3 regions of the Pseudosulfitobacter sp. DSM 107133 genome follow, and region 1 is predicted to be linked to each of the others. Evidence: riboswitches for the same ligand, from Rfam matches in the RefSeq annotation. Region 1 holds a riboswitch; each other region holds the start of a gene.
What was found. Region 1 has a riboswitch for thiamine pyrophosphate ahead of thiB (thiamine ABC transporter substrate binding subunit). Riboswitches for the same ligand answer to the same signal wherever they lie in the genome.
Positions count from the first base shown of each region.

Region 1 (9,915 bases):
CACCCAGCCGCCACGACCAAAGACCGCCAGAATCCCCAGCACCGCGACAATCACCGGCAGGATAAACGGCGCACCCAACAGGGCAATCAGCGCGCTGCGCCCCGCAAACCGCCGCCGCGCCAGTGCACGCGCCACCGGCACCGCCAGCGCGACCGATATCAACGCAGACAGAAACGCCTGCCACAGGGTAAAGCGTACCGCAGCCCAATCGGCAGGCCCAAGGGAATATCCCCCCTCGGCCCGCCACGCCACCGCGCCCAGCGCGGCAGCGATCAGCGCCACGACCAATGTCGCAGCGCCAATACCGCCTAAGCGGCTTATTTGGACAGGGCTTGCAGCCATTCCTGCAACGCTTCATCCCGCAGTGCGGGCGCATCCTCCGACGGCACCAGCAGCGCCGTTTCGGGGGTGATCAGTGTTTCGAACCCTTCGGGCAGACCGTCCTTGGGCGTTACGGCGGGATACATCCAGTTGGTCGTGGGAATGGCCGACTGGAACGCATCCGTCACCATGAAATCCAGAAACTTGTCCGCAAGCTCGGGCTGGTCGCTTGCTGCCAGTTTGCCAGCGACTTCGACCTGCAAATAATGTCCTTCCGAGAAGGGAGCTGCCTTTTTGGTGGCGTCCTCTTCGGCAATCAGGTGATAGGCGGGCGAAGTGGTATAGGACAACGCCATATCGGCCTCGCCCTCAAGGAACAGACCATAGGATTCGGACCAGCCTTTGGTCACTGTCACGATGTTGTCCGCCAGATCGGCCCAGATCGCAGGCGCCTCGTCGCCATAAGCCGCCTTGACCCACATCAGCAGGCCCAGACCGGGTGTGGACGACCGCGGGTCCTGAATGACGATCTTCAAATCGCTGTCCGCCAGTTCGCGGAAATTCTTGGGCGGCGTGATGCCGTCGTTGTAGACAAAGGCAAAATAGCCCCAGTCAAAAGGCACGAAATTCGGGTCGCTCCATTCCATCGGCACGTCATAGGCCACATCGACCGAATGCGGCGCGAACAGGCCCGTGGCGGTGGCGGCAGCGGTCAGGTTGGTGTCGAGCCCCAGCACGACATCAGCGTCCGAGCGCGCGCCCTCCAGCTTCACCCGCGCCAACAGCGCGGCCCCGTCGCCCGTGCCCACGAACTGCAAATCGCAGTCGCACACCTCTTCAAAGGCTTTCTCGATCACCGGACCGGGGCCCCAGTCGGATACAAAGCTGTCATAGGTATATACGGTCAGAACAGGCGTTTCGGCCTGCGCTGTGGTGGCAACGGTTGCTGCAAGAACTCCCGCTGCAAGATGGATCGGCTTCATGGCATCCTCCAATTTGCTGGCGAAAGGGCAAAGCGTGGAGAGATGTCCAGACCTTCCCTCCGCCGGTGTTAACCGGTTCAGGTTCAACGGGTCCGCGATCATTCGCATCTCAGCCATTAGGCCCCCCGAGGTGTTGCAATAGCTAGGGTGTGTGGGCTGCCGAGGCAAGCCGTATTCAGGTTTCGTCCAGAATGCTGCGCGCGTGGTCCACCGTAATGTCATCTGCTGCAACGATGGCACGGGCGACACGGTCAATGTCGGCACCTGTCGCGCCTGCGGTGATCGCGATGTTGCGCGCGTGCAGCGCCATGTGGCCACGCTGGATGCCCTCGGTTGCCAGGGCGCGCAGCGCCGCCATGTTCTGCGCCAGGCCCACGGCGGCAACCACCTGCGCCAGTTCGGTTGCCGTCTCGACGCGCAGCAACCGCAACGCCGCCTGCGCCGCCGGGTGAGTGCGGGTCGCCCCACCCACAAGGCCCAGCGCCATCGGCAGTTCGATACTCCCACTCAGCCCACCGCTGGCGGTGCGCTCCCACCGCGTCAGCGCGGTATAGCGTCCGCAGCGCGCGGCAAAGGCATGTGCCCCCGCCTCGACCGCGCGCCAGTCGTTGCCGGTGGCGATCACCACCGGATCAATGCCGTTCATGATCCCCTTGTTGTGCGTCGCCGCGCGATACGGGTCAATCACCGCCAAGGCGCAGGCCTCGACGATGCCCTGCGCCACATCCGTGCCGTTCAAAGTATCGGTATCCAGCGCCGCCGCCTCCAGATCCACACGCGCCCGCACCAGCCGCAGATCGGCCAGATTGGAAAGGATGCGCAGCCGCACGGTGCCGCCCGCGATCGCCTCGACCTTTGGGGCCAGCAGTTCGGCCATCGTGTTGACCGTGTTCGCCCCCATCGCATCGCGCACGTCCACAATCAGATGCAGCACCACCATCGGCCCCACCGGCGTGTCGTCAAACACATGCACCTCGATGTCCTTGCAGCCGCCACCCAGACCGGTCAGCACCTTGTCCCTTGAATTGGCCAGCGCCATCAACGCGCCGCGGTGTTCCAGTATCCGCAGCCGCGCCGCCGCAGGATCGCTAACGCCCAGCACCTGCACCTGCGCGCGCATCACCGGATCATCCGCCGAGGCATGAAAGCCGCCCCCGGCCCGCGCAATCCGCGCCATATAGGACGCCGCCGCCACCACAGAAGGCTCCTCGACCACCATCGGGATCAGGTAATCCTTGCCGTTGACGCAAAAGTTGGTCGCCACGCCCATCGGCATCTCGAACTTGCCCACCACGTTCTCGATCATCCCGTTGGCCGTGGCCAACGGCAACGCCCCCTCGCCCGCCAGCAACGCGCGGTCGCTCTGATCCAGCCCCGCCGCCGCACAGACCGCGTCCAGCCGCGCTGCGGGTTCAAGATCACGCAGCCCCGCAATGCGGGCATTCACAGGTGTGGGTTTTGTCATTGTGTCCTCCTGATGCCGTTTCAGGACGGTACAGGCTGAACCGCACCGGTCAATCACTCTTGAGCCGATGGGCCTGTGCCGTTATGGCCTTGGGCCAAAGGAGACCGCGATGTCGATCAACAGCTTTGGCCACCTCTTCCGCGTCACCACATGGGGTGAAAGCCACGGACCCGCCTTGGGTGCGACGGTCGACGGCTGCCCTCCGGGCGTGCCCGTGACCGAGGCGATGATCCAACACTGGCTGGACCGCCGCAAACCGGGTCAGAACAAATACACCACCCAGCGCCGCGAGGCCGACGAGGTCCGCATCCTGTCGGGCGTGTTCGAAGGCCAGACCACAGGCACACCCGTGCAACTGATGATCGAAAACACAGACCAGCGCTCCAAGGACTACGGCGACATCATGGACAAGTTCCGGCCCGGTCACGCCGACATCACCTATTGGCAGAAATACGGTATCCGCGACTATCGCGGTGGCGGCCGGTCCTCGGCCCGCGAAACCGCGTCACGCGTGGCGGCGGGCGGTCTGGCGCGCGAGGCGATCCGCGCGATTGCCCCAGACGTGCAGATCACCGGCTACATGACCCGTATGGGCGCCCACGAGATCGACCGCACCCGCTTCGACTGGGACCAGATCGAACAAAACCCGTTCTGGTCTCCCGATGCCCAGACCGCCGCTGATTGGGCCGACTACCTTGACGACCTGCGCAAATCCGGCAGCAGCGTCGGCGCGATCATCGAAGTGGTGGCGCGCGGTGTGCCCGCCGGCCTTGGCGCTCCTGTCTACGGCAAGCTGGACACCGACCTTGCTGCCGCCATGATGTCGATCAACGCGGTCAAAGGTGTCGAGATCGGCGAAGGCATGTCCGCCGCGATGCTGACCGGCGAATTGAACGCCGACGAGATTTTCATGGGCAACGACGGCAAGCCGTCATACTCCAGCAACCACGCGGGCGGTATTCTGGGCGGTATCAGCACCGGACAGGACATTGTCGTGCGTTTTGCCGTCAAACCAACCTCGTCGATCCTGAAAACCCGCAAGACCATCACCAAGACGGGTGCGGAAACCGAGATTATCACCAAGGGCCGCCACGACCCCTGCGTCGGCATCCGCGCCGTGCCCGTGGGCGAGGCGATGATGGCCTGCGTTCTTCTGGACCACATGCTGCTGCATCGCGGTCAGGTTGGCGGGCAGATCGGCGAAAACCGCGGGCGCATCGGCTGAAATGTCACAATAGGCACGATTTAGCAGAGGTCTGTGGGAAATACCCCGTCGCGCCCTAGATTACAGGGCATGCTGTGTCGAAAGGATGCATTATGACCCGTCGCATGATATTCAACGCTCTTGTTCTCGGTGCGCTGCTGCCTGCGCTTCCTGCCTTTGCGCAAGATACGCTTGGGCGTGAAGGCACGTTTCATGGACACAACGGCGCCTCTGCCAGCGGCGATGTGGTTGTGACCGATGCAGGCATTTCCCTGATGCGAAACTTCAAACTTCAAGGCGCAGAAAACGCACATGTAGGCTTGGGGTCAAACGGCGTTGTCGCGGTCGAAACAGACATGGGCGCACTGCAAGCCACCGAAGGATCGCAGGATTATCCAGCGGGCCAGTCGTACAATGTCTCGGACTATAACGAGGTCTGGATATGGAACCCCTCTGACAACTCTGCATTGGCGGTCGCAAAACTAAACTGACGCTTGCAACTTGATCGCTGAACGATCAAGTGTCGGGCATGCCTTTGCCCCTGATCGAAAATCGTCCCGGCACAGCTGTCACGCTCAAGCTGGTGGCAGTGTTTTTGTTTATGGTCATGTCCGCCATGATCAAGGTGGCCGTGGCCGAAGTGCCCTCGGGCGAGGCCGTTTTCTTTCGCTCATTCTTTTGTATTCCTGTCATTCTGATCTGGCTCTGGCAAACCAAAGAGCTGCGCCACGGGCTGTCGACCAAAAACCCGATGGGCCATGTGTGGCGCGGGCTGTTCGGCACCGCCGCAATGACGCTGACCTTTATGGGCCTTGGCCTGCTGCCGCTGCCCGAGGTCACCGCCATCGGCTATGCCACGCCTATGTTCACCGTGATTTTTGCGGTGTTTCTGCTGGGCGAAAAGGTGCGCGCTATCCGCATGACCGCCGTGGGGCTTGGGCTGATCGGCGTCTTGATCGTTATCTGGCCCAACCTGACATTGGGCGCGGGCAACATGAGCACGGCCGCTACGATGGGTGTGCTTGCCATTCTGGGCGCATCGCTGGTGCGCGGGCTGGTTCAGATCCACATCCGCCGCCTTGTGCAGACCGAACACACCGCCGCCATTGTGTTCTACTTCTCAGTGACCGCCACGGTGCTGTCCCTGCTGACCCTGCCCTTTGGCTGGGTCATGCCGTCGCCTGAAAACACTGTGCTGCTGGTCGGCGCGGGCGTGATCGGCGGCATCGCGCAAATCCTGATGACCAGCGCGTTCCGCTTCGGGGCAGCCTCGATGCTGGCCCCGTTCGACTACGCCTCATTGATCTTTGCCACCGCAATCGGTTTTGTGGTGTTCAGCGAAATCCCGACATGGTCCACGGTGGCCGGTGCAACGCTGGTGGTGGCCGGCGGCGTGCTGATCATCTGGCGAGAACGTCAACTGGGTCTCGAACGTGGCCGTGTCCGCGCCGTGACCGATCCAAAAGGTTAAGACATGACAGAAGACCACAAATCCAAGATGCAGGACCTGCAAGCCAAGCAGCGCGAAAAGATCGCCCAGACCGAAGACCCGGGCCGCGGTCTGATTCTGGTCCATACGGGCGATGGCAAGGGCAAGTCGTCTTCCGCCTTCGGCGTTGCACTTCGTGCTTTGGGGTGGGGCCAGAAAGTTGGCGTCGTTCAGTTCATCAAAGGCAAATGGATCACCGGCGAGCGCCGCTTTTTCAAGAACCTGCCCGAAGTCACATGGCACACGATGGGCGAAGGCTTTACCTGGGACACACAGGACCGCGACCGAGACATTGCCGCCGCCACTGCCGCCTATGCAAAGGCCTGCGAGATGATGCAGTCGGGCGACTATGACCTGATCCTGCTGGACGAAATCAACATCGCCTTGCGCTATGATTATCTGGACATCGCGGCGGTCATCGACGGGCTGAAGGCGCGCAACGAACGTACCAGCGTGATCCTGACAGGGCGCGACGCCAAGCCGGAATTGATGGACTACGCCGACCTTGTGACGGAAATGACCGAGGTCAAACACCCCTTCCAGGCGGGCATTAAGGCACAGCGCGGCGTCGACTACTGACGCCGCGTCACGCGCCGACCTCCTCAACCTGTGGTAGTCTTCCCCTGCGTCACGCGATTCTCGTGGCGCATCAGGGAGGAACTATAAATGACTTTCAAAACCACTTTCGCCGCCGTAACAGCGCTTGCGCTGACGGCCACAACAGCGTTGGCTGATGCACATTCCGCCTGCATATCGTCGAAATGGGGCGCCGATGACACCATCGGTGCCGCCAACCACGTCAGTACCGAACGCACGCTGGCAGCTGCCAAGCTGATCAAACAGGGCAAATCCATGCCGCTTGGCATCACCATCGACGCCAAAACCCCTGCCTTTCCGCCCCGCTCGCTCAGCCTGCAAGTGGTGCAGCCGAACCAACAGGGCGGCGTCAAGCTTGAGGCCTTCGGCTATCCCGGCAACTATAACGATGACATCCTGTACACATGGATCGGCATCGGCTCGCAACTCGACGGCCTTGGCCACCTGGGTGAAAACGGGCTGTACTATAACTGTCTGGATGAAAAAGACATCAGCGTGATCACGGGCCTCGCCAAACTTGGCACCCATGACGTGCCGCCACTGGTCGGGCGCGCGGTGATCGTCGACATGGCCAAACACTTTGGCACCGATGTGATGGACGCGGGTCAGGGCTTTGGCTCCGAAGACATCAAAGCCGCGATGGAGGCGCAAAACGTCACCATGAACCCCGGCGACATCATCCTGTTCCACACCGGCTGGACACAGGGCAAATTCACCCAGGACCCCACCGCATGGGTGTCCGGCGAACCCGGCCTGACCAACGAAGGCGCCGAATATGTCGCCTCGCTCGACCCGATGGCTGTGGGCGCCGACACATGGGGGCTTGAAGCCGTGCCCGCCGTCGAAGGCGACGGCACCTTTTACGGGCACGTCATTTTCCTGCAACAAAACGGTATCTACATCCTTGAAACGATGAATACCGGCCCGATCCTGGATGACGGCGTGAACGAATTCATGTTCGTGCTGGGCCAGGCCCGCATTCGCGGCACCGTACAGGCGATGATCAACCCCGTCGCCCTGTACTGAACCAACGTACCAAACCAAAAAAACGGGCGCGGCCAAACCTATGGCGCGCGCCCGTCTCTTCATCTTGCCCGATAAACTCCGGGGGAGGCGCGAAAGCGCCGGGGGCAGAGCCCCCTCCGACCCTTAGGCGCGCACCAGCTTTTCATAACCTTCCGCGATCTCGCGCGTCAGCGCCCCGACCTCGAAATTGAAATCACCGATCTGGCCCACCGGCGTCACTTCCGCCGCCGATCCGGTCAGAAAACATTGTTCGAACCCTTCCAGCTCTTCGGGCATGATGTGGCGCTCGTGTACCTTGATCTGGCGGTCTTTCAACATGCCGATCACCGTCTGACGGGTCAGACCGTTCAGGATCGAATCCGGCAGCGGCGTATGCACTTCACCGTCTTTGACAAAGAAGATATTGGCGCCGGTCGCTTCCGCCACATAGCCACGGTAATCCAGGAACATCGCGTCCGAGCATCCTTTGGCTTCGGCCGCATGTTTGGACATGGTGCAGATCATATACAGACCCGCAGCCTTGGCTGCGACGGGGATGGTCTCGGGGCTGGGGCGCTTCCACTTGGCGATGTCCAGCTTGGCGCCTTTCATCTTGGCGTCACCGTAATAGTTGCCCCACTCCCAGCAGGTCACAGCCATGCGGACAGGGTTGCGCGATGCGGCAACGCCCATGTCCTCGCCCGCACCGCGGAACGCCACAACCCGCAGGTAGGCATTGGTCAGACCGTTGGCATCCAGTGTCGCGCGTTTGGCGGCTTCGATCTCGTCGACGGAATAGGGAATCTCCATGTCCATCAACTCGCCCGACTTCAGCAGGCGTTGCGAATGTTCCCGGCTTTTGAACACCTTGCCGTCATAGCAGCGTTCGCCTTCAAATACCGACGAGGCATAGTGCAGAGCGTGTGTCAGAATATGAACGTTTGCGTCGCGCCAGTCGACCAGTTTACCATCCATCCAGATCTTGCCGTCACGATCATCATATGCGCCAGACATCGGTCACATCCCTCTGTTTGTTTTCCCAATATTGCGCATTTATGACCGGTGCGGACATTTTGTTGCGCAAAACCTTTGATTCGATAGCCCTTGGCTCTTGGAATGTCAACAACACTGACGTAAGCTCTTGGTCACACAAGACGAGCGAGGCCACGAGAAATGCGTGACACCGGCATGGGTTCGGGACTGGGCGGCGAAAGCCTGCTGTTTCTGACTGACGAACAACTGCGGCAGGGCATCGAGGCGATGTTCTTTGCCTATCGCGGGTTTACCGCCGATCCAGACCGTATTCTGGCGGATATGGCTTACGGGCGTGCGCACCATCGCGCGGTGCACTTTATCAACCGTGCTCCGGGCACGACGGTGAACAACCTGCTGAACATTCTGGGCGTGACCAAACAATCGCTGAACCGCGTGCTGCGCACCCTTATCGCTGACGGGCTGGTGGAAAGCCGAGTGGGCCAAACCGACAAACGCGAGCGTCACCTGCACCTGACCGATGCGGGCCGCGCGTTGGAACAGCAATTGTCCGATGCCCAACGCGCCCGTATGCGCGCCGCCTTTCGCGAGGCCGGGCCAGACGCCGTTGGCGGTTTCCGCCGCGTGCTCGAAGCGATGATGGACCCGGAAATGCGCCGCGCCTATGCGCGCCTGAAGGAAAACGGCGCATGAGCGATTTCGACGTCCACCTGCTGGTTGTTGACGACGACGAGCGTATTCGTACCCTGTTGCAGAAATTCCTGATACGGAACGGATTTCTGGTAACCGCTGCCCGCGACGCGCAGCACGCGCGGCGCATCCTGACGGGGCTGGATTTCGACATGATCATTCTGGACGTGATGATGCCCGGCGAAGACGGCCTCAGCCTGTGCCGGTCGTTGCGCGAAACCAAGACCACACCGATCCTGCTGCTGACCGCGCGCGGCGAAACCGATGCCCGCATCGAGGGTTTCGAGGCCGGGGCAGACGATTACCTGCCCAAACCCTTCGAGCCCAAGGAGCTGCTGCTGCGCATCAATGCCGTGCTGCGGCGTATGCCCGAAACCCCCGCAGAAGACAGCATGCCCAAGATCCTGCATCTTGGCGACATCCGCTATGACCTTGAACGCGGCGAGATGTGGCAAGGTCAGGACATCGTGCGCCTGACCGGCACCGAAATGTTGCTGATGAAGATTTTTTCCGCCCAACCGGGCAATCCGATCAGCCGCGCCAAGCTGGTCGAGGAACTGGGCCGTGACCGCGGACAGGCACAGGAACGCGCGGTTGACGTGCAGATCACCCGCCTGCGCCGCAAGATCGAAAGCGATCCGAAACAGCCGCGATATCTGCAAACCGTGCGCGGGGCGGGCTATATGCTGGCCCCCGACTAACTGCGCAAAAACTGCGGCTTGTGCGTCTGGCATCGGGATACGAAGACCGCTATGTTGACCCAGAAATAACAAGAGGCGCGGCGCGATGACCGATACACCCGTGAACGAGATGAGCTTTGAACAGGCGATGGCCGAGCTGGAGCAGGTTCTGGGCCAGCTTGAGCGCGGTGACGTGGCGCTGGATCAGTCGATCACGCTGTATGAACGCGGCGCGGCGCTGAAAGCCCGCTGCGAAGCCAAGCTGAAAGAGGCCGAGGAAAAGGTCGCCGCCATCACGCTGGACAGCGACGGCAATCCCACCGGCACCACGCCCGCCGACATTCAATAGGCTCATGTTTTCCGACCGGCTGGCACAGGCCACCACGCAGATCCAATCGCAATTCGACACCGTTCTGAACAGTCTGGACGATGTGCCCGTCACCCATGCGATGGCGCACGCCACCCAAGGCGGCAAACGGCTGCGCGGC
Region 1 is NZ_CP085154.1:220,284-230,198, reverse strand. It holds gene DSM107133_RS01115 (thiamine/thiamine pyrophosphate ABC transporter permease ThiP) at 1-342, opposite strand, end outside; gene thiB (thiamine ABC transporter substrate binding subunit) at 318-1,304, opposite strand; TPP riboswitch at 1,342-1,442, opposite strand; gene DSM107133_RS01105 (hydroxymethylglutaryl-CoA reductase, degradative) at 1,480-2,769, opposite strand; gene aroC (chorismate synthase) at 2,879-3,994, shown strand; gene DSM107133_RS01095 (hypothetical protein) at 4,087-4,464, shown strand; gene DSM107133_RS01090 (DMT family transporter) at 4,503-5,444, shown strand; gene cobO (cob(I)yrinic acid a,c-diamide adenosyltransferase) at 5,448-6,041, shown strand; gene DSM107133_RS01080 (cyclase family protein) at 6,129-7,085, shown strand; gene DSM107133_RS01075 (branched-chain amino acid aminotransferase) at 7,209-8,078, opposite strand; gene DSM107133_RS01070 (MarR family transcriptional regulator) at 8,238-8,750, shown strand; gene DSM107133_RS01065 (response regulator) at 8,747-9,448, shown strand; gene DSM107133_RS01060 (exodeoxyribonuclease VII small subunit) at 9,534-9,776, shown strand; gene DSM107133_RS01055 (polyprenyl synthetase family protein) at 9,781-9,915, shown strand, end outside.

Region 2 (9,915 bases), on a different replicon from region 1:
TCGCACCGATCAACTCACGCCATGTGGTCAGCTTTTCCACGCCCTGTTGATGCCATTTCATCTGTTTCAGAATGGTCGGATAAATCGGCCCCAGCGCGATATAATCAGGCTTGAGCGTCAGGGCGCGGGCCAGTTCGGCCTTGTCATGGGTGCTGATGCCCAGTCGCAGACCCGCCGCGCGGATGGCATCAATATCGGCGCCATTCAGATCTTCCTGTCCCAGATGCAGCCAGTCACAGCCGGTTTCGATGGCCGTCGACCAGTGGTCGTTCAGCACCAGCGTGCAGCCATGGGCGGCACAGACTGCCTGAGCCCGTTTCACATGGGCGCGGATGGTTTCGGGGTCGGCGTCTTTGATGCGCAGTTGCACCAGCTTGATGCCCAGCGGCACCAGCCGTTCGATCCAGTCGGCGCTGTCAAAAATCGGATAGAAACGATCCAGTGTCATTGCAAAAACGCCTTGCCAATTACGGGGGTTGAGGGGGCGGCCATATCGCGCGGCTCCATCGGGTCGGCGGCGTGGGCCAACTGGCCTGCGCGCAGGGCTGTGGCAAAGGCCTCGGCCATTGCTGCCGGATCGCCTGCCTTGGCCACAGCCGTGTTCAGCAGCACCGCGTCAAAGCCCAGCTCCATCGCCCGCGCCGCCTGTGACGGCAGGCCCAGACCGGCATCAATCACCAGCGGCACATCGGGAAAATGCGCCCGCATAGCGCGCAGGCCAAAGATGTTGTTCAGCCCCAGCCCCGAGCCGATGGGCGCGCCCCATGGCATCAGCACTTCGCAGCCTGCTTGCAACAGGCGGTCGGCCACCACCAGATCCTCGGTGGTATAGGGGAACACCTGAAAACCGTCCTCGGTCAGGATGCGCGCGGCCTCGACCAGCCCGAAAACATCGGGTTGCAGGGTGTCTTCCTCGCCGATCACTTCCAGTTTGATCCAACTGGTGTCAAAGACCTCGCGGGCCATATGGGCGGTTGTCACCGCTTCTTTCACGCTGTGGCACCCGGCGGTGTTGGGCAGCACCTGCACGCCCAGATCGCGGATCAGCTGCCAGAAATCCTGCCCCGCCCGGTCCTGCCCGCTTTCGCGGCGCAGCGATACGGTGGCCACGCTGGCGCCGCTGCGCCGGAAGGCATCGGCCAGAATGGCGGGCGACGGGTATTGCGCGGTGCCCAGCATCAGGGCGTTGGCGAGCGTGGTGCCGTAAAAATCGCGCATCGCTCAGCCCCCCTGCATCGGGGCAAGAACCTCGATCAAATCGCCATCGGTCAGCCCGCAGGCGGTGCGGGCGCCGGCGGGGACAAAGCGGCCATTGACGGCGGTGGCCACCTTGGCATCGCCAAGGCCCTGTGCCGTCAGCAGATCGGCCAGCGTGTCGGCCTGCGTGTCAATCGGGTCTCCGTTAAGTTGTAGTTTCATCCATCACCTCGGGGGTTGTGTTGTCATAAATCAGGCCGGCCACCATGCGGGCGAGGGCAGGGGCCAGAAGAAAACCGTGCCGGAACAAGCCATTGGCGCGGATCAGGTTGCCGTGCCGGCGGATGCGCGGCAGGTTGTCGGCAAAAGCGGGGCGGCTGTCGACGCCGATCTCGATCACCTCGGCCTCGCCAAAGGCGGGGGTCAGCGCATAGGCGGCGCTGAGCAGTTCCAGCAGGGCGCGGGCGGTGACATGGCGGCCTGCCTGGCCTTCGATCATCGTCGCCCCCAGCATGAACACACCATCGCCGCGCGGCACGATGTACAGCGGCATACGCGGGTGCAGCAGGCGCAGGGGGCGGGACAGCGTGACGTCGGGGCAGGACAGCACCAGCATCTCGCCCTTGACGCCGCGCAGGTCGGGGATTTGCGCGCGGGCCTGAAAGCCACGGCAGTCTATGGTCAGGCCTTGGCGGGCCAGCGCATCGGGGTCGGCATCACCCTGTTCAAAGATCACCCCGTCACGGATCAGACCCGCGCGCAGTTGCGCAAGGGCGTCGCGGGGGGCAAGGTGGGCCTCGTCCTTGAAGAACAGACCGCGTGTGAAACGGTTCGCCAGATCGGGTTCCAGTGCTGCGATTTGTTCTGCGTCCACGGGGCTGTGATTGCGGGTGCGGCGGGCAAAGCGGGTCAGTTCGGCAGTGTCGCGGGCGGGCGAGATCACCAGCGTGCCGTTCCTGTGGACGGCCTGCGTGTGGGCGGCCCACCAGCCGACGGCCTCCTGCCCCAGCCGCACCACGGGTTCTTCGGCGCTTTCGCCCTCGCAGAACGGGGCCAGCATACCGCCGGCCCACCACGAACAGGATTGCGGGCCAAGGGTGGCCTGACGGTCGATCAACGTGACCCGCGCGCCGCGATCCAGCAGGGCGCGTGCCACGCACAGGCCCGCGACACCGGCGCCGATGATGGTAATGCGATGCATCACCACTGACCGTGGAAATGGTGGACGGGACCGTGGCCCGCGCCGATGTCCAATGTGTCGGCAGCGGCAATCGCCCCTTGCAGATAGCCATGCGCAGCGGCGACGGCGGCGGGCAGGTCCACCCCACGGGCAAGCTGCGCCGCAATGGCTGCGGAATAGGTGCAGCCGGTGCCATGGGTGTTGCGGGTGTGCAGGCGCGGCGCGGACAGGGTGGCGATGGTGCCGCTGGCGTCGACCAGCACGTCGGTGCAGGTTTCGCCTGCGCCATGTCCCCCCTTCATCAGGACCGCTCGCGGCCCCATCGCCAGCAGGCGCATGCCCTGTGCGGCCATCTCGTCGGGGGTTTTCGCCTCTGCCGCGCCCAGAAGCCGCGCGGCTTCGGGCAGGTTGGGGGTCAGCAGCGTCGCCAGCGGCAGAATCCGGCGCGCCAAGGCGTCAACCGCAGTGTCATGCAACAACGCATCGCCCGATTTGGCAATCATCACCGGATCAACGACAACCGGCCCGGCAAAGCCCGCTAGTCCCTCTGCCACGGCTGCGATGACGGCAGCGCCCGACAGCATCCCCAGCTTGACCGCCGCCACATCCAGATCATCCAGAACCGCCGCAATCTGCGCGGCGACCATGTCGGCGGGCACCTCGTGAACAGCCGTTACCGCCATGGTGTTCTGCGCGGTGATGGCGGTCAGGACGCTGGCAGCATAGACGCCATTGGCCGACATCGCCTTGATGTCCGCCTGAATACCGGCGCCACCGCCACTGTCGGAACCGGCAATGGTCAAGGCAATCGGGGGTCTGTGGGCCACGGGCATCTCCAACGTATGTGGGACTGCCGACGTGGAAAAAGAGCCTGCGCGATGTGATGCGCAACCTACCCGTTCCCTACGCCGGTATGACCCGGATCAGGTTCGACGGGTCGGTGCATGCACCTCTCAGCCCCAAGGGGCCCCCCGACGGATATTATGTCGTGCGTCGGGCCGCGCGGTGCGGTCTGACGCTGTTCGCCTCTAGGGCTAGAGTGTATTTTCGCGGATCACAACCGGTTTTTTTCGCGGCCGGGTTGTGCCGCAATCAGCCGGTTTCAGCGCGCCCCTTGCGGGTCAGCCGCGAGATGACGACGAAAAAGAACGGCACGAACAGCACGCCGAACACGGTGGCCGAAATCGTACCCGCCACCACGCCGCTGCCGATGGCCGTGCGCCCGCCCGAGCCTGCGCCGGTGCTGAGAAGCAGCGGCAGAACGCCCAAAGAGAAGGCCATCGACGTCATGATGATCGGACGGAAACGCTGTTTTGCAGCGTCTACGGCGGCTTCGATCACCGTCTCGCCCTCGGCGCGGCGGTCGCGCGCGAATTCGACAATCAGGATCGCGTTTTTCCCTGTCAGACCGATCACCGTCAGCAGACCGACCTGAAAGAACACGCCGTTTTCAAACCCCCCCAGCCAGGCCCCTGTCAGCGCGCCCAGCACGCCGATGGGCATGGCCAGCATCACCGCAAAGGGGATCGACCAGCTTTCGTAAAGCGCGGCCAGCGCAAGGAAAATTGCCGCCAGCGACAGCCCGTACAACAGCGGTGCCTGACTGCCCGATTCCTGCTCTTCCAGCGACAGGCCGGTCAGCGCGATCTGAAAGCCGGGGGGCAACTGCTCGGCCAGCCGATAGATCTCGGCCAGACCGTCGCCGGTGCTGACGCCGGGTGCCGGTGCGCCCTGAAGCTGCATCGCAGGCACGCCGTTGTAGCGGGTCACACCCTGCGGCGCAAAAGCCCATTCGGCATCGGCAAAGTTCGAAAATGGCACCAGACCGCCGCTGGCATTGCGCACGCGCCATTTGGCCAGATCCGAGGGCAGGGCACGGGCATCGGCCTCGCCCTGAACATAGACGCGCTTGATCCGCCCTTCGTCGATGAAATCGTTCACATAGCGGCCGGCCCAGGCAATCGTCAGCAGGTTGCCCACATCTGCCGCGGTCACTCCCATGGCGCCGGCGCGACGCCAGTCGATGTCCAGTTTGAACTGGGCGGCGTCCTCCAGCCCGCTGGGGCGCAGAGAGGCGATCAACGGGCTTTGTGCGCCCATGCCCAGCAACTGGTTGCGTGCATCCAGCAACTGTTCATGGGTCTGCCCGCCGCGTGCCTGTACATAGAAATCAAAGCCGGACACGTTGCCCAATTCGATCACCGAAGGCGGCACCACGGGGAACACCATCGCATCCTGTATCTGGCTGAACGCGCCAAAGGCACGGCCCGCCAGCGCCTGCGCGCTTTGGTTTGCAGCTTCGCGGTCGGCCCAGTCTTTCAGGCGCACAAACATGATGCCGACGTTCTGGCCCTGACCGGCAAAGCTGAAGCCGACAACGCCGAACACCGAATCCACGATGTCGGATTCCTGTTCCAGGTAGTAATCCTCGACCTGCTTGAGTACATCCAGCGTGCGTTCGCTGGTGGCCCCTGTTGGCGCCTGGATAAGGGTGAACAGAATGCCCTGATCTTCGTCTGGCAGAAAGCCCTGGGGGGTGCGCACGAACAGCAGGCCCATGGCAACAAAGATACCGATATAGGCCAGACCGGTCAGGAACCGCCAGCGCACCAGCTTGCCCACAGTCTTGCCATAGCCTGTCATCAGCTTGTCAAAGCCCTTGTTGAACAGGCCGAAAAATCCGCGCCGCTTGGCGTGGGTTTTCGGTTTCAGCAGCGTTGCGCACAAGGCAGGTGTCAGGGTCAGCGCCACCAGAACCGACAGCGACATGGCCGAAATGATCGTCACCGCAAACTGTTTGTAGATTACGCCGGTTGATCCGGGAAAAAAGGCCATCGGCACGAAAACAGCCGACAGCACAACGGCAATGCCGATCAGCGCGCCGGTGATCTGGTCCATCGACTTGCGCGTCGCCTCGACCGGGCTCAGCCCTTCCTGCTCCATGATGCGTTCGACGTTTTCGACCACAACAATCGCATCATCCACCAGCAGGCCGATGGCCAGCACCATGGCCAGCATGGTCAACGTGTTGATCGAAAAGCCGAATGCCGCCAGCACCCCGAATGTGCCCAGCAGCACCACGGGCACCGCCAGTGTGGGCACCAGCGTGGCACGCAGGTTTTGCAGGAACAAGAGCATCACCAGAAACACCAGCACGATCGCCTCGACCAACGTCTTGACGACCTCCTCGATTGAAATCCGCACAAAGGGCGTGGTGTCATAGGGGATCACATAATCGACCCCATCGGGAAAGAATTCCGCCAGTTCCTCAAGCCGCGTTTCAACAAGGGCGGCGGTGTCCAGTGCGTTGGCACCGGGGGCAAGGCTGATCGCCAGGCCGGCAGAGGGGTTGCGGTTGTAACGCGAGATGGTGGCATAGCTTTCGGCGCCGATCTCGACCCGTGCAACATCATTGACCAGCACCAGCCCGCCGTCGGTTTCGGCGCGCAGCACGATCTGGCGGAAATCTTCGGGCGTGCGCAACAGGGATTGCGCGGTGATCGTGGCGTTCAGCATCTGCCCGTCGACCGAGGGGCGCGACCCGAAAGCCCCTGCGGAAATCTGTGCGTTCTCGGCAGAGACTGCGGCCACGACATCCGACGGCGTCAGTTCAAAGGCAGCCAGCTTGGCCGGGTCCAGCCAGATGCGCATGGCATATTGCGCGCCAAAGACCTGCGCACTGCCCACGCCTTCGACTCGGCTGAGTTCGTTGACCAGATTGGTGGACAGATAGTCGCCCAGATCGGTTGCGTCATAGGTGCCGTTGTCGGCAATCAGCGACACGACCATCAGGAAGCCGGCCGAGGATTTTTGCACCGTCACACCCTGCCGCTGCACCGCTTCGGGCAGCAGGGCAGTGGCCTGTGACAGCTTGTTCTGCACCTGCACCTGCGCGATGTCGGGGTCGGTGCCGGTTTCAAAAGTCAGTGTCACGCTGGCGCTGCCCGACGAGGTCGACGACGACGACACATAGCGCAAACCGTCCAGGCCGGTCATCTGCTGCTCGATCACCTGCGTGACGGTATTGGCAACCGTTTCGGCCGAGGCCCCCGGGTAGACTGCGCGCACCGTGACCGTGGGCGGGGCAATCTGCGGGTATTGGGCGACGGGCAGCGATTGAATCGCAAGAATGCCGATCCCCATGATAAAGATCGAAATGACCCATGCAAAAATCGGACGGTCGATGAAAAAGCGAGCCATGGCGGGGTCTGATCCTGATTTATTCGGTTGCTGCCGGAGCAGAGTCTGCGTCAGCGGGCGCTTGTTCTTGCGGGGTCACGGTGGCACCGGGGGCGGCTTTTTGCAGGCCAACCACAATGACACGGTCGCCCGGATTCAGCCCGTCGTTTACCACCCAGTCGCTGCCCCGGTCGCTGATGACCGAGAGCTGGCGCATTTCGACAACATTGTCGGCGCCGACAACCAGAACCGTCGGCTGATCACGCCGGTCGCGGCTGATGGCCTGTTGGGGCACCAGATAGACGTCCTTGGCGGTGGTCGTGGCGATTTCGACCTGCACATACATGCCAGGCAGCAGCAGCTTGTCGGGATTGGCGAATTGCATCCGCAGCACCACAACGCCGGTTTGTTCGTTCACGTCCGGTTCGGCGGCGGTCAATGTGCCGGTCTGGTCGAATACGCTGCCATCGGCCAGCGTCAGGGTCACATCGGTTGGCAGGTCTTCCAGACGCGCACCGATGTTGTCGCGCCGCCATGCGATGATTTCGGCGGCTGACTGGGTCACATCCACATAGACGGGATCAATGTTGCGGATCACGGCCATCGGTTCGGCCTGACTGGCCGTCACCAGCGCACCCGGACTGGCCAGCGAACGCCCGATTTCACCGGACAGACGCGCCCGGATCTGGGTGCGGTCCAGCTGGATCTGGGCGGTCTGCAGTTGCGCCTGTGCAGCCTGCACAGCGGCGGCGGCAATGTCACGGTTGGCCACGGCACTGTCCAATGCCTGTTCGCTGGCCACATTGCGCGATTGCAGTTCTTGCAGGCGGGTCTCTTCTTTCTGGGCCGCTTTCAGCTGGGCATTCGCCTGCGCCACCGCCGCATTGGCCTGTGCCACGGCGGCCTGATAGGTGGCGGCGTCGATTGTGTACAAAACATCACCCTCTTCGACAGGCCCGCCCTCTTTGAACTTCCGCTCGGTGATGATGCCTGCCACCTGCGGGCGCACCTCGGCCTGCGCCGAGGCCAGAACCCGGCCCGGCAGGGTCGTCGTCAACGGCACGTCCTGGGGCTGCATGGTCATCACCGTCACGGCGGCTGGCGGGCGGCCCTGTTGCTGGGCAGCAGCTGGCAGAGCGGACGCCATCAAGGCAATGGCCAGCACGACGGGACGCAAGCGGATATGAGGAAATGGCATGGTCAGGATCCAGTCTGGTACAAGCGCGAACAATCAGTCAGCTATACTAACCTAATGCGGCGTCGCAGCAAGGGCTGCGTTCACCCCATTCAAAGTTGGCTGGCCGGATAAATGGGCCCCGACCCTAACGCTACACCGGCTTGCTGATCAGGCGGCCCGCTGTCAGCCCGTTCACTTTTTCGACAATGCCCGCAGCGTCGATGCCAAAGTGGCGGTACAGGTCGGCAATCGTGCCGGTCTGGCCAAAATGTTCGACGCCCAGCGACACGGTCTGATGCCCGATCACCGATCCCAGCCACGCCAATGTGGCAGGGTGGCCATCAATCACCGTGACCAGCTTGCAATCGCGCGACAGCCCGCCCAGCAGGGTTTCGATATGCGACCGCGCCGCCCGATTGCCCCGCGCCCGTGCCCGCTGTGCCGCTGTCCAGCCCGCGTTCAGCCGGTCGGCCGAGGTGACGGCCAGAACCGCAACATCGCGGCGACCCTCGCCAATGATCCCTGCGGCGCGGATCGCTTCGGGTGCGACGACACCCTGATAGGCAATCACCACCTCGCAATTGGGTCCGGGTTTGCGCAGCCAATAGGCGCCGTCGATGGCCCCTTGCCGGAAAGCGTCGTCCACACGTTTGCCCGGCTGCTCAATCGGGTTGGTGGACAGCCGCAGATAGACCGACCCGCCGGTTTCGTCGCGCAGCCAAGTGCGTTCGTCCGGGTCACCGTCGCCGCTGCGTTGCAGGTATTCAAACGCCCACTGCATGATGACCGACAGCTCGTCGACAAAGGCGGGTTCGAACGCGGCCAGACCGTCCTGACTCATCCCGATCAGCGGGGTGCCGATGGACTGGTGCGCGCCGCCTTCGGGGGCCAGCGTGATGCCGGACGGGGTGCCGACAATCATGAAACGCGCATCCTGATAGCAGGCGTAGTTCAACGCATCCAAACCACGCGCGACAAAGGGATCATAGACCGTGCCGATGGGGATCAGCCGCTTGCCGAACAGCGAATGCGACAGGCCCGCCGCTGCCAGCAGCAGGAACAGGTTCATCTCGGCAATACCCAGTTCGATGTGCTGCCCTTCGGGCGTGAATTCCCATTTTGCGGTCGAGGGGATTTTTTCGTTGATGAACGTGTCCTGCTGTTCGGTGCGCGCGAACAGCTTGCGGCGGTTCACCCAAGGGCCAAGGTTGGTGGTGCCCGTCACGTCGGGCGATGTGGTCACAATACGTTCGGCAAGCGTGCTGTCGCCCTTGGACAGATCGTCCAGGATCTTGCCAAAGCCCATTTGCGTGGACAGTTCACGGTCGGTTGCAATCTCGATCTGGGGCACGTCCAGAACATCGTCGGTATAGCGGCGCGGTCCCTTGGCAAAGAACGGCACCTGCCCCAGGAAATCGCGCAAGCCATCGGGGTCCTCGACCGTGGCAAAGGGGTCCCATTCCTGTCCCTGCGGCACGCCCATCACCTTTTGCCATTCGGCCATCTGGGTCTTGTTCATCAAGCCGCCGTGGTTGTCCTTGTGGCCCGCAATCGGCGTGCCCCAACCCTTGATCGTATAGGCCAGGAAACAGACGGGGCGGTCGTGGTCGATGGCGGCAAAGGTGTCGGCCATGGTCTGCACGCAGTTGCCGCCCAGATTTTCCATCAGTTCGGCCAGTTCATCGTCGCTGCGACTGTCGATCAGCTGGGTCACGTCGCCCTGATCGCCAAGGCTGTCCATCAGCCGTTCACGCCACGCAGCCCCGCCCATGAAGGTCAGCGCCGAATAAAGCTGGTTGGGGCAGTTGTCGATCCAGTCACGCAGCGTGTCGCCGCCCGGTTCCTTGAACGCGGCACGCTGCAGGTGGCCGTATTTTACGCGGACCACATCCCATCCGAAGGCTTCGAATATCTTCTCGACGCGCTGGAACAGTCCCTCGCGGACCACGCCGTCCAGCGACTGGCGGTTATAGTCGATGATCCACCACGCATTGCGCAGGTCGTTTTTCCAGCCCTCTTGCAGACATTCGTAGATGTTGCCTTCGTCCAGTTCGGCATCGCCCACCAGCGCCACCATACGGCCCAGGGGGATGTCGTTGCCCCAGCGTTTGGCGTGAATGTAATCCTGCACCAGCGACGCGAACGACGTGATCGCCACGCCCAAGCCCACCGATCCGGTGGA
Region 2 is NZ_CP085155.1:291,071-300,985, forward strand. It holds gene DSM107133_RS19125 (thiamine phosphate synthase) at 1-448, opposite strand, end outside; gene DSM107133_RS19130 (thiazole synthase) at 445-1,218, opposite strand; gene thiS (sulfur carrier protein ThiS) at 1,222-1,419, opposite strand; gene DSM107133_RS19140 (FAD-dependent oxidoreductase) at 1,403-2,398, opposite strand; gene thiD (bifunctional hydroxymethylpyrimidine kinase/phosphomethylpyrimidine kinase) at 2,398-3,204, opposite strand; TPP riboswitch at 3,261-3,361, opposite strand; gene DSM107133_RS19150 (efflux RND transporter permease subunit) at 3,470-6,577, opposite strand; gene DSM107133_RS19155 (efflux RND transporter periplasmic adaptor subunit) at 6,597-7,754, opposite strand; gene DSM107133_RS19160 (transketolase) at 7,885-9,915, opposite strand, start outside.
Region 2: linked by a shared signal. The riboswitch ahead of thiD (bifunctional hydroxymethylpyrimidine kinase/phosphomethylpyrimidine kinase) and the one ahead of thiB (thiamine ABC transporter substrate binding subunit) in region 1 are both predicted to bind thiamine pyrophosphate.

Region 3 (9,915 bases), on a different replicon from region 1:
GATTTTGCAGTTCGGCACAAAGGCGCAGCGCGACGATTGGCTGCCGCGTTTGGCCTCGGGCAAGGAATTGCCTGCCTTTGGTCTGACCAGTGAGGACGCAGGCTCGGACGCCTCGGCCATGGTCGACGAGGGCGTGATCTGCAAACAGCAGTGGCAGGGCGAGGAGGTCTTGGGCATTCGCCTGAACTGGGCCAAACGCTATATTACCCTGTCGCCCGTATGCACGGTTCTGGGGCTGGCGTTTCAGCTGCGCGATCCGGATGGGTTGCTGGGCGACACGCCCGACATCGGGATCACCTGCGCACTGGTGCCCACCGATCTGCCGGGCGTAGAAACCGGCCGCCGCCATCTGCCGTCTGGCACGATGTTCATGAACGGGCCGACCACCGGCAAGGACGTGTTCATTCCGCTGGAAAATATCATCGGCGGGCCGGACTACGCAGGCAAGGGCTGGATGATGCTGATGAGCGCGCTGGCCGCAGGGCGCGGCATTTCGCTGCCGTCGCTGTCGGCGGCGGGCACGGCGCTGGCGGCGCACACAACGGGGGCCTATGCCCGCGTGCGCAAACAGTTCAACATGCCCATCGGCCTGTTTGGCGGTGTGCAGGAACCGATGGCGCGGATCGCGGCCAATGCCTATACCATTGACGCCGGTCGCCGCCTGACCACCGCCGCGCTGGACGAGGGCCACAAGCTGGCCGTGATTTCCGCGATCATGAAATATCACGCCACAACGCGGATGCGCGAAAGCATCAATGACGCGATGGACGTGCATTCCGGCAAGGCAGTGATCGACGGGCCGCTGAATTACCTGCAGCCGCATTACCGTGCCATTCCCATCGGGATCACGGTCGAGGGCGCCAATATCGTCACCCGCAACCTGATCATCTTTGGTCAGGGGGCCATCCGGGCGCATCCGCATCTGCTGGATGAAATGCAGGCGCTTCAGGAACCGGACCCGGAAAAATCCCTGACCGCTTTTGACAAACACTTCTGGGCGCATGTCGGCCATTCGACGCGCACATTCTTTCGCGCATGGTGGTCCGCCTGGACCGGGCGCGGCGACGTGCCGGACAACGCGGGCGACATCGCGCCGCTCTATGCGCGGCTGTCCCGCTGGTCCGCGGCCTTTGCCGTGACGGCGGACATGGCATTCCTGACGCTGGGCGGCGAACTGAAACGCAAGGAGATGATCTCGGCGCGGTTGGGCGATGCATTGTCCGAGATGTTCCTGGTGTCGGCGGCGCTGAAACGGTGGGAAGACGACGGGCGGCACGCCGAGGATTTGCCGCTGGTGCAATACGCGGCCGAAGTGTCGTTCAACCGCATCGGGCGGGCGCTGGACGAAACCATTGCCAACTTTCCCGCGCGTTGGGTCGGCTGGCTGCTGCGCCCGACGCTGTTGCCACGGTCACGGTCGCGCGGACCGTCGGACAAACTGGCCGAGAAATGCGCGATGATCCTGTACCACCCGTCGCAAACCCGCGACCGTCTGGTGGGCGTGCTGCATCCGGGTGAACCTGACAGCGGGCAGGGGTTGCTGGACACCGCTTATCGTATGGTGATCGACGCCGAACCGTTGACCAAACGCCTGCGCAAGCTCAAGCAATCGCCCGCAGAGGCGCTGAAGTCCGGCGCGCTGACCGACGCCGAACACACGCAGCTTCAGCGTGTGGATGCGGCGGTGCAAAAGGTCGTGGCGGTGGACGAGTACAGCCCCGAACACATCGCGGCCATGTTCCCCGACGCGCCGCAAGACCCCGACAGATTTACCCCCAGAGAGGCTGCAGAATGACCCGACCCGTTTACCTCGTCGATGGTGCCCGCACCCCGTTCCTCAAGGCGCGCGGCGGACCGGGCCCGTTCACGCCGGTCGATCTGGCCGTGCAATGCGGCAGGCCGCTGTTGATGCGCCAGCCGATGCCGCGCGATGCTTTTGACCTTGTTATCCTGGGCTGTGTGAACGTCATTCAGGACGAAATGAACCCCGCCCGCGTCGCGGCCCTGCGGTTGGGCATGGGTAACGAACAAGTGGCCTTTACCGTGCAGATCAACTGTGGCTCGGGCATGCAAAGCATCGACACCGCCTTTCGCTATATCCGCGATGGCAGTCACGAGATGATCCTGGCCGGCGGCACCGAGGCGCTGAGCCATGCGCCGCTGGTTTACAACCGCGAGGCGACCGAGTGGTTCGGCGGCATGGCACAGGCCAAGGGCGCAATGGACAAGGCCGCCAAACTGACCGAATTGCGCCCCGATTTCTTCAGCCCCGTCATCGGGCTGGAACGCGGGCTGACCGATCCGATTACGGCACTGAACATGGGGCAAACCGCCGAAGTGCTGGCGCATCGTTTCGGCATCGATCGCGAAACCGCAGATGCCTATGCGGTGGACAGTCACAAACGGCTGGCGGCGGCACAGGCGGACGGGCGGCTGGACCACGAGGTTCTGCCCGCCTTTGACCGCGACGGGGTCGCCCATGGCAGCGACGACGGCGTGCGCCCCGACAATTCCATGAGCCATCTGGCCAAACTGAACCCCGCGTTCGAAAAACCATACGGCAAGGTGACGGCGGGCAATTCCAGCCAGATCACCGATGGCGCGTCCTGGGTGGTCCTTGCGTCTGAAACGGCAGTGAAGGCGCACGGGCTGGAGCCGATTGCACAGCTGGTTGACAGCGAATGGGCGGCACTTGATCCCGCGGTCATGGGGCTGGGCCCGGTTATGGCGTCCTCCCCACTGGCACAGCGGCACGGGCTGTCGGTGGATGACATCGACCTGTGGGAGATTAACGAGGCCTTTGCCGCGCAGGTTCTGGCCTGTCTGGCCGCGTGGCAGGATGACGACTTTTGCCGCGAGGTGTTGGGCTATGACGCCGCCTTTGGCCGGATTGACCGGGGGCGTCTGAACGTGGATGGCGGCGCGATCAGCCTGGGGCACCCTGTCGGGGCCAGCGGCAACAGGATTGTGCTGCATCTGGCCAATGCCATGAAACACAAAGGTGTCCGTCGCGGCATCGCCACCGAATGCATCGGCGGCGGGCTGGGCGGTGCCATGCTGCTGGAGGCCGCATGATGGATGTTCTGGAACGCTACGCACAGAAACCCACGCCCGCAGACACGCCGCGCCCCGAGGGTGTCGCGCATTGGCGCTATGGCGCGGGGGAGATTGCTCAGCTGTGGCTGGACTGCGCCGACACCGGCACCAACGTGATTTCCGAAAGCGTGTTGCGCGAACTGGACAATCTGCTGGACCGGGCGAAACAGGACAATCCGCGCGCGCTGGTGATCCGATCGGCCAAAGCGGGCGGTTTCGCGGCGGGGGCGGACATCGACGGCTTTGCCGATCTGCGCGGTGACGCGGCGATGGAAAAGCTGGAGCAGGGCCACGCGGTGCTGGACAAGCTGGCCGCGCTGCCGTTCACCACCATCGCCGTCGTGCATGGCAACACGCTGGGCGGCGGGCTGGAGCTGGCGTTGGCCTGTGATCACCGGATTGGGGTCGATGGCGTCAAGGTCGGCTTTCCCGAGGTGCAGCTGGGTCTGCATCCGGGGTTGGGCGGGACCGTGCGGCTGACCCGGCTGATTGATCCGGTGGCGGCGATGCAGATGATGCTGACCGGCCGTCCGGCCCATGACCGCAAGGCGCGCAAGCTGGGTATTCTGGACGCGCTGGTGCCCGTGCGCCATGTCGAGGCCGCGATTTGTGCCGCAGCGGCGGGCAAGCTGGACCACGACACCGGCGGGCTGCGCGCCACGGCGCTGCGCACCCGCGCGGCGCGGTCACTGGCCGCCACGCGGATGCGGACCGAAGCCGAGAAAAAGGCACCGAACGACCATTATCCCGCGCCCTATGCGCTGATCAATCTGTGGGAGGACCACGGCGGCGATGCAGCCGGGATGCAAAAGGCCGAAATGAAATCCTTTGCCGATCTGCTGGACAGTGCCACGGCACAGAACCTGATCCGCGTCTTCTTTCTGCGCCGCAAACTGAAATCCGAGGGTAAGGGTGCGGACGGCATCCGCCATGTGCACGTGATCGGTGCCGGCGCGATGGGCGCCGAGATTGCCGCATGGTCCGCGATGCAGGGCAAACGTGTCACCCTGGAAGACGTGGCGCTGGACCCGCTGGGCAAGGCGGTGAAACGCGCCGTCGGCATCTATGACAAGAAACACCTGAGCGGGATCGACGCGCGCGATGCACTGGACCGGATGATGCCTGATCCGCAGGGGCTGGGCCGTGCCCGCGCCGATCTGGTGATCGAAGCCGCCCCCGAAAAGCCGGAGATCAAGGAAAAGATCTATGCGTCGCTTGCCGGTGTGATGAAGCCCGATGCAATACTGGCCAGCAACACGTCCAGCCTGCGGCTGGCCGATCTGGTGGCGCGCGCCCCGGATGCGGAGCGTTTCGCCGGGTTGCATTTCTTTAACCCTGTCTCGCAGATGCCTTTGGTCGAGGTTGTCTCTCACGCTCAGGTCACGCCCGAAACGCTGGACCGGCTGGCGGCTTTTGCAGAAGGGATCGACCGGCTGCCCGTGCGGGTGACCGATTATCCGGGGTTTCTGGTGAACCGCATCCTGGGCCCCTATCTGATGGAGGCGATGGTGATGCTGGAGGAAGGCAAATCCAAGGAAGAGATCGACCGCGCGGCGCTGGCGTTCGGGATGCCGATGGGGCCTGTGACGCTGGCGGATCAGGTCGGGTTGGACATATGCCTTGAGGTTGCGCGGTCGCTGCGCAACGGGCTTGACCGTCCGATGGCCGACACGCCCGACTGGCTGGCCGAGATGGTGGAGAAGGGGCACACAGGGCGCAAATCCGGTCGCGGTCTGTATGACTATGACAAGGGCGAAACGCCCCCCGATGCGCCCGCAGACGATCCGTCCGACAGCATCATTGACCGGCTGATCCTGCCGATGTGCGACGCCGGTGTGGAATGTCTGCGCAAGGGCGTGGCGCAGGATGCCGATGACGTGGACGCTGCTGTGATCTTTGGCACCGGATGGGCGCCGTTCCGTGGCGGGCCGATGCACTATGCCAAGGTGCGCCGCGATGTGCCGCAACGGCTGGAGGCGCTGGCGGCGGAACATGGTGCACGGTTTGCCCCTGATGCGGGGTGGTCCTCTTTTGGCTGAGAACACCGCCGACCGGATCGCCACCGAGATCATCGAACGCACCGGCGGTGACATCCGTCTGGCGCTGCCGCTGGGACTGGGCAAGCCGGTGACATTGCTGAATGCGTTGACGCGTGCGGTGGCGGAACGTCCCGATGTGCGCCTGTCGATCCTGACCGCGCTGACGCTGGAACGCCCCGATATGGCGCAGGGCATGGCCCGCCGCCTGCTGGCCCCCGCCGCCGACCGTCTGTTCGGTGAGTACCCGCAGATCGACTATGCGCGGAGGATGCGCGACGGCACCTTGCCCGACAACATCGAGGTGTCGGAATTCTTTATGCAGGCGGGGCGCTGGCTGTCGCAGCCTGTGGCGCAGCGCCGCTATATCGCGGCGAACTATACCCATGCGCTGGACGTGTTGCGGCGCTGGCGGCCCAACGTGATGATGCAGCTGTTGGCCCCGCTGGAGGACGGCAGCTTTAGCCTGTCGTGTAACACCGACATCTCGGCCGACTTGTTGCACGACCGGCGGGCAGGGCGGCAGGATTTCATTGTCGCGGCCGAAGCGAACGACAGGCTGCCCGCGATGACCGGCCCGCAGGCGCGGGTGGCCCGTGACGAAATTCAGATGCTGATGGACGAGGGCCCGCAGTTCGAGCTGTTCTCGGTGGTCAAACGCCCCGTGGGTGCGGTGGAACATGCCATCGGCTTGCATGTGGCGCGGCTGATCCGCGATGGCGGGTCGCTGCAGATCGGCATCGGCGCGATTGGCGACGCGGTGGCCCATGCGCTGATGTTGCGGCACGCGGGGCAGGCCCAGACCATCCAGCGCAACAGTCCCTTTGCGGGGGACCGATTTGACGAAAGCGGGGCGTTTGACGCGGGTCTCTACGTGGTGACCGAAATGCTGGTCGACGGGATACTGCAACTGTTCAAGGCGGGGATCGTGCGCCGCGAGGTTGACGGCGTTGCCATTCACGCAGGGTTTTTCGTGGATTGCCGTGCCTTTTACGCGGCGTTGCGCGGTCTGACGGATGCCGAACACGCCCGCATCCGCATGATGCCCGTGTCATTCACTAACCAGCTCTACGGTGACGAAGAGACCAAACGCGCCGCCCGCACCGATGCGCGTTTTGTAAACGCGGCGATGAAGGTGAGCGTTTTGGGCGGTGTGACCAGTGACATCACGAAAGGCGGGCAAGTGGTCAGCGGCATTGGCGGTCAGTTCAACTTTGTCGAACAGGCCTTTGCACTGGACGGGGCGCGGTCGATCATCACGCTGCCCGCAACGCGGACAAAGGCGGGGCGGACCACATCGAATATCGTCTGGTCGCATCCGCACGAAAGCGTGCCGCGCGCCTATCGCGATATCGTGGTGACGGAATACGGCATTGCCGATCTGCGCGGGGTGCGGGACGAGGTGGCGGTGGCGCGCATGGTGCGTATTGCCGACAGCCGGTTTCAGGATGATCTGGTTGCACAGGCGAAGGCGGCGGGCAAACTGGCGGCGGACTTTGCGGTGCCTGACGGGTGGCGGTGCAACACGCCGCGGCATCTGGACGGCTGGCTTGATCCGGTGGAATTGCCAAAATTTCCCTTTGGCACCGACTTTGATGCCGTCGAACAACGGTTGCTGCCCGCGCTGGACCTGTTGTCGCAAACCCAGGGCGACCGCCTCGGCATGGCGCGTCTGGTCTTGGGTGGATTGCGGGCCGGGGATGCCAACCGCGCCTGCATGGAGCGTATGGCACTGAGCGCCCCACGCGGTTTGCGCAACCGGCTGGAGGCGCTGGCACTGAAAGGCGCGCTGCGCAAGGTCGGGTAGGGACAGCAGACCGCGCGGAACTTTTTCGCGGTCGGCCATGTTTGTAGACATATATCGTAAAAGACAGGCCCGCGCACGGCTGGCCGTCTGGGAAAGGGTTTCAAATGATAGCAGAGGCGGGTCTGGCACGGATTGCAATTCTCGGTCTCGGCCCACGGAGCCTCGGCGCGCTTGAGGCACTGGTCACGCATTTGCAGGACAGCGCCTGTCGCGTCGCCGTCGATGTCTTTGACCCCTCTGACGCACCGGGGGCAGGGCCGAATTTCCACCCTGACGAAAGCCCGCTCTGCCTGCTGAACATCCCCTTTCGTGACATCGCGATCCGCCCGCCCGCGTTTTCACGCTGTGGCAGCTTTGCGGATTGGTACGCCCGGCACACCGGCGAACAGGCTGACCCCGACAGTTTCCCGCCGCGCGCCGTGATGGGGCAGTATCTGCAGGCGCGGTTGCATGATCTGCGGACCACGGCACAAGGAACGGTTGCGATCATCCCCGAACGGGTCAGCCGGGTTGAGCACAGCGCCGAGGGCTGGCGGGTAAAGGCCGGTGGGACGTGGCGCGCACCCTATGACGAGGTTTTGTTGACACCCGGACAGCCACAGGTGCGCCCCGACGATCAACTGGCGGAATGGCAGGCCCATGTCGGCCGCAGTCAGGGCACGCTGACGCGGGCCTATCCCGCGAACCAACTGGCCGACCGCGCCCGAGACTGGACAGGCTGCACCGTGGCCATTCGCGGTTTGGGGCTGTCCACCTTTGACGTTTTGCGGGTGCTGACCTGCGGGCAGGGCGGGTCGTTTGATGCCAAAGGATACCATCCGTCAGGCTGCGAACCCGCACGCATCTATCCGTTTTCACTGAACGGTCACCCGCCATTCCCAAAACCTGTAACAGCCCCGCTGGACGCGCGATTTGATCTGCACCGCGCCGAGGTGACCCGGTTGTCCCGCGCCATCGCACAGGCCGCCGAGACGGATCCCGACAGCGCGCGCGCCGCGATCAATGCCGCACTGGACCCCGCCGTGACACGCATCCTGTCAGAATGTCACAGGCAGGTTCCGCAAGGCGCGGTGTCAGAGTGGTTGCATCGCGAATGGATCAAACCCGGTGCGCAGGAAACGGACCTGAACCCGATCGAAAGCCTGCGCATGGGCATCGGGCTGGCTGATGGCACGCTTGACCCGACCATCGGATATGTGGCCGGACAGGTCTGGCGCAAGATACAGGATGACCTGCGCAAGGGGTACAACCCCGCTGACACACCTGCCGAGACGGCACAGATGCTGGTCGGGTTCGACGAAGGGCTAAAGCGGTACAGCTACGGCCCCCCGTTGTCAGCGGCCCAAGAGCTGTTGGCATTGGTGGAGGCGGGAATTGTCGATCTGGACCTTGCCGCCGATCCCGATTTCACCCTGACAGAGGAAGGCTGGACGCTACAGGGCGCTGAGCAAAACGCCCGCGTTTCTGTCATGATCGACGCGGTGCTGCCTTCGCCCGATCTGTCGGCCATTGCGGCGGCGCCAGTGGCATCGCTGGTGGATGCGGGCGTGTTGGCGTCTTTGGCCGATGGGTTGGCGGCGCGCACCGCGCCTGACGGGCATGTCTTGGATCAACAGGGCCACGAGATACCGCAATTGTGCCTGCTGGGACGGCTGGCGCTGGGGAGTGTGATCGCGGTGGATTCCCTGCATGACTGTTTCGGCAAATCGTCGTACCGCTGGGCCAGAGGCGTTTGCGCGCGATGGGAGGCGGATCACCGCACCGGCGTCGCTTGATCCCCGACAGGACGGCTGCTACCACATGGACGAATCCGTTGGGGTGCCTCGAAAGGGGCTGAGAGGCGCAAGCCAACCCATCGAACCTGATCCGGACAATACCGGCGTAGGAAACGGAACACGAACAGGTCACGGGGCCACCCCCGCACGCTGTTCTTCCTCCTCCTGTCGCCGGTGGAGGAAGCTATGACGCCACGGGCATCCACACGGTTCTGTCGCAAAGTTTTTGCGGTTGGTTGGACTGGCTTGCGCATGGTAGGTGCGGGCTTTTGAGCTTGATGTAGGGTCCCCATTTGTGGCGATTGAATTCAAAGGGAACCATTTCCCGAAAAGCGTGATCTTGTACGCTTTATTCTTCTACGTGCGCTACGGCGTCTCCTATCGGGATCTGGAAGACATCATGGCTGAACGCGGAGTTGAAATTGATCATGCCACGTTGAATCGCTGGGTGGTGAAGTACTCGCCGCTGATCGCTGCAAATGCGCAGGCGAGAAAGCGGTCGACTGCCGTCTCTTGGCGGATGGATGAAACTTATATCAAAGTTCGTGGAACCTGGACTTACCTGTATCGCGCGGTTGATCGTGACGGGCAGACCCTTGAATTCATGCTGTCAGAGCGTCGTGATACCGCTGCGGCTCGCAGATTCTTCATGCGTACCGTTGGCACCAACGGTGTCCCGGACCGTATTGCCATCGACAAGAGCGGTGCCAATTTGGCTGGCTTGCACAGTCTAAATGTCATCCTCAAATTCACTGGAGTTGGTCGGATCATCGGTATCGTTCAATCCAAATATCTCACGGATGTATTTGACAAGAAGTTTTTGAAGTACGGAGCTCCTTTTTTGGTTGACCTACTGATGTGAAACCGGATCGGCCATTGGCGACCTCTGCTTCCATTTTGTGACGAAGCGGCGGTATACTTCCTCCGCGTGACCGACAGCCTCTCGTTCCCGATCGCGCACCGATTTGAGGCTGTAGTCGGCTGCTGACCCTTTTGTCCTGCCACCCCGTTTAGAAGGGTACCCTGCGGCCAATTCCAGTTTTCTAAGCTTCCAGTCCAGGAGAGCAGGACGGCTCCAGATGTACTCTTCGCCTTTCGATAGCATGTGCCAGATGACCACCGTCAGCTTACGCGCTGTCGCGACTGCTGCGACTTGGTTCCCGCGCTTTTCTTTGATCCGTTGAAAGAAGGCTCGCAGCGG
Region 3 is NZ_CP085156.1:85,098-95,012, forward strand. It holds gene DSM107133_RS20530 (acyl-CoA dehydrogenase) at 1-1,795, shown strand, start outside; gene DSM107133_RS20535 (acetyl-CoA C-acetyltransferase) at 1,792-3,075, shown strand; gene DSM107133_RS20540 (3-hydroxyacyl-CoA dehydrogenase NAD-binding domain-containing protein) at 3,072-5,135, shown strand; gene DSM107133_RS20545 (acetyl-CoA hydrolase/transferase C-terminal domain-containing protein) at 5,128-6,939, shown strand; gene DSM107133_RS20550 (FAD/NAD(P)-binding domain-containing protein) at 7,044-8,714, shown strand; TPP riboswitch at 8,744-8,844, shown strand; partial or broken gene DSM107133_RS20555 (IS6 family transposase) at 9,010-9,540, shown strand; gene DSM107133_RS20560 (IS110 family transposase) at 9,565-9,915, opposite strand, start outside.
Region 3: linked by a shared signal. The riboswitch ahead of DSM107133_RS20555 (IS6 family transposase) and the one ahead of thiB (thiamine ABC transporter substrate binding subunit) in region 1 are both predicted to bind thiamine pyrophosphate.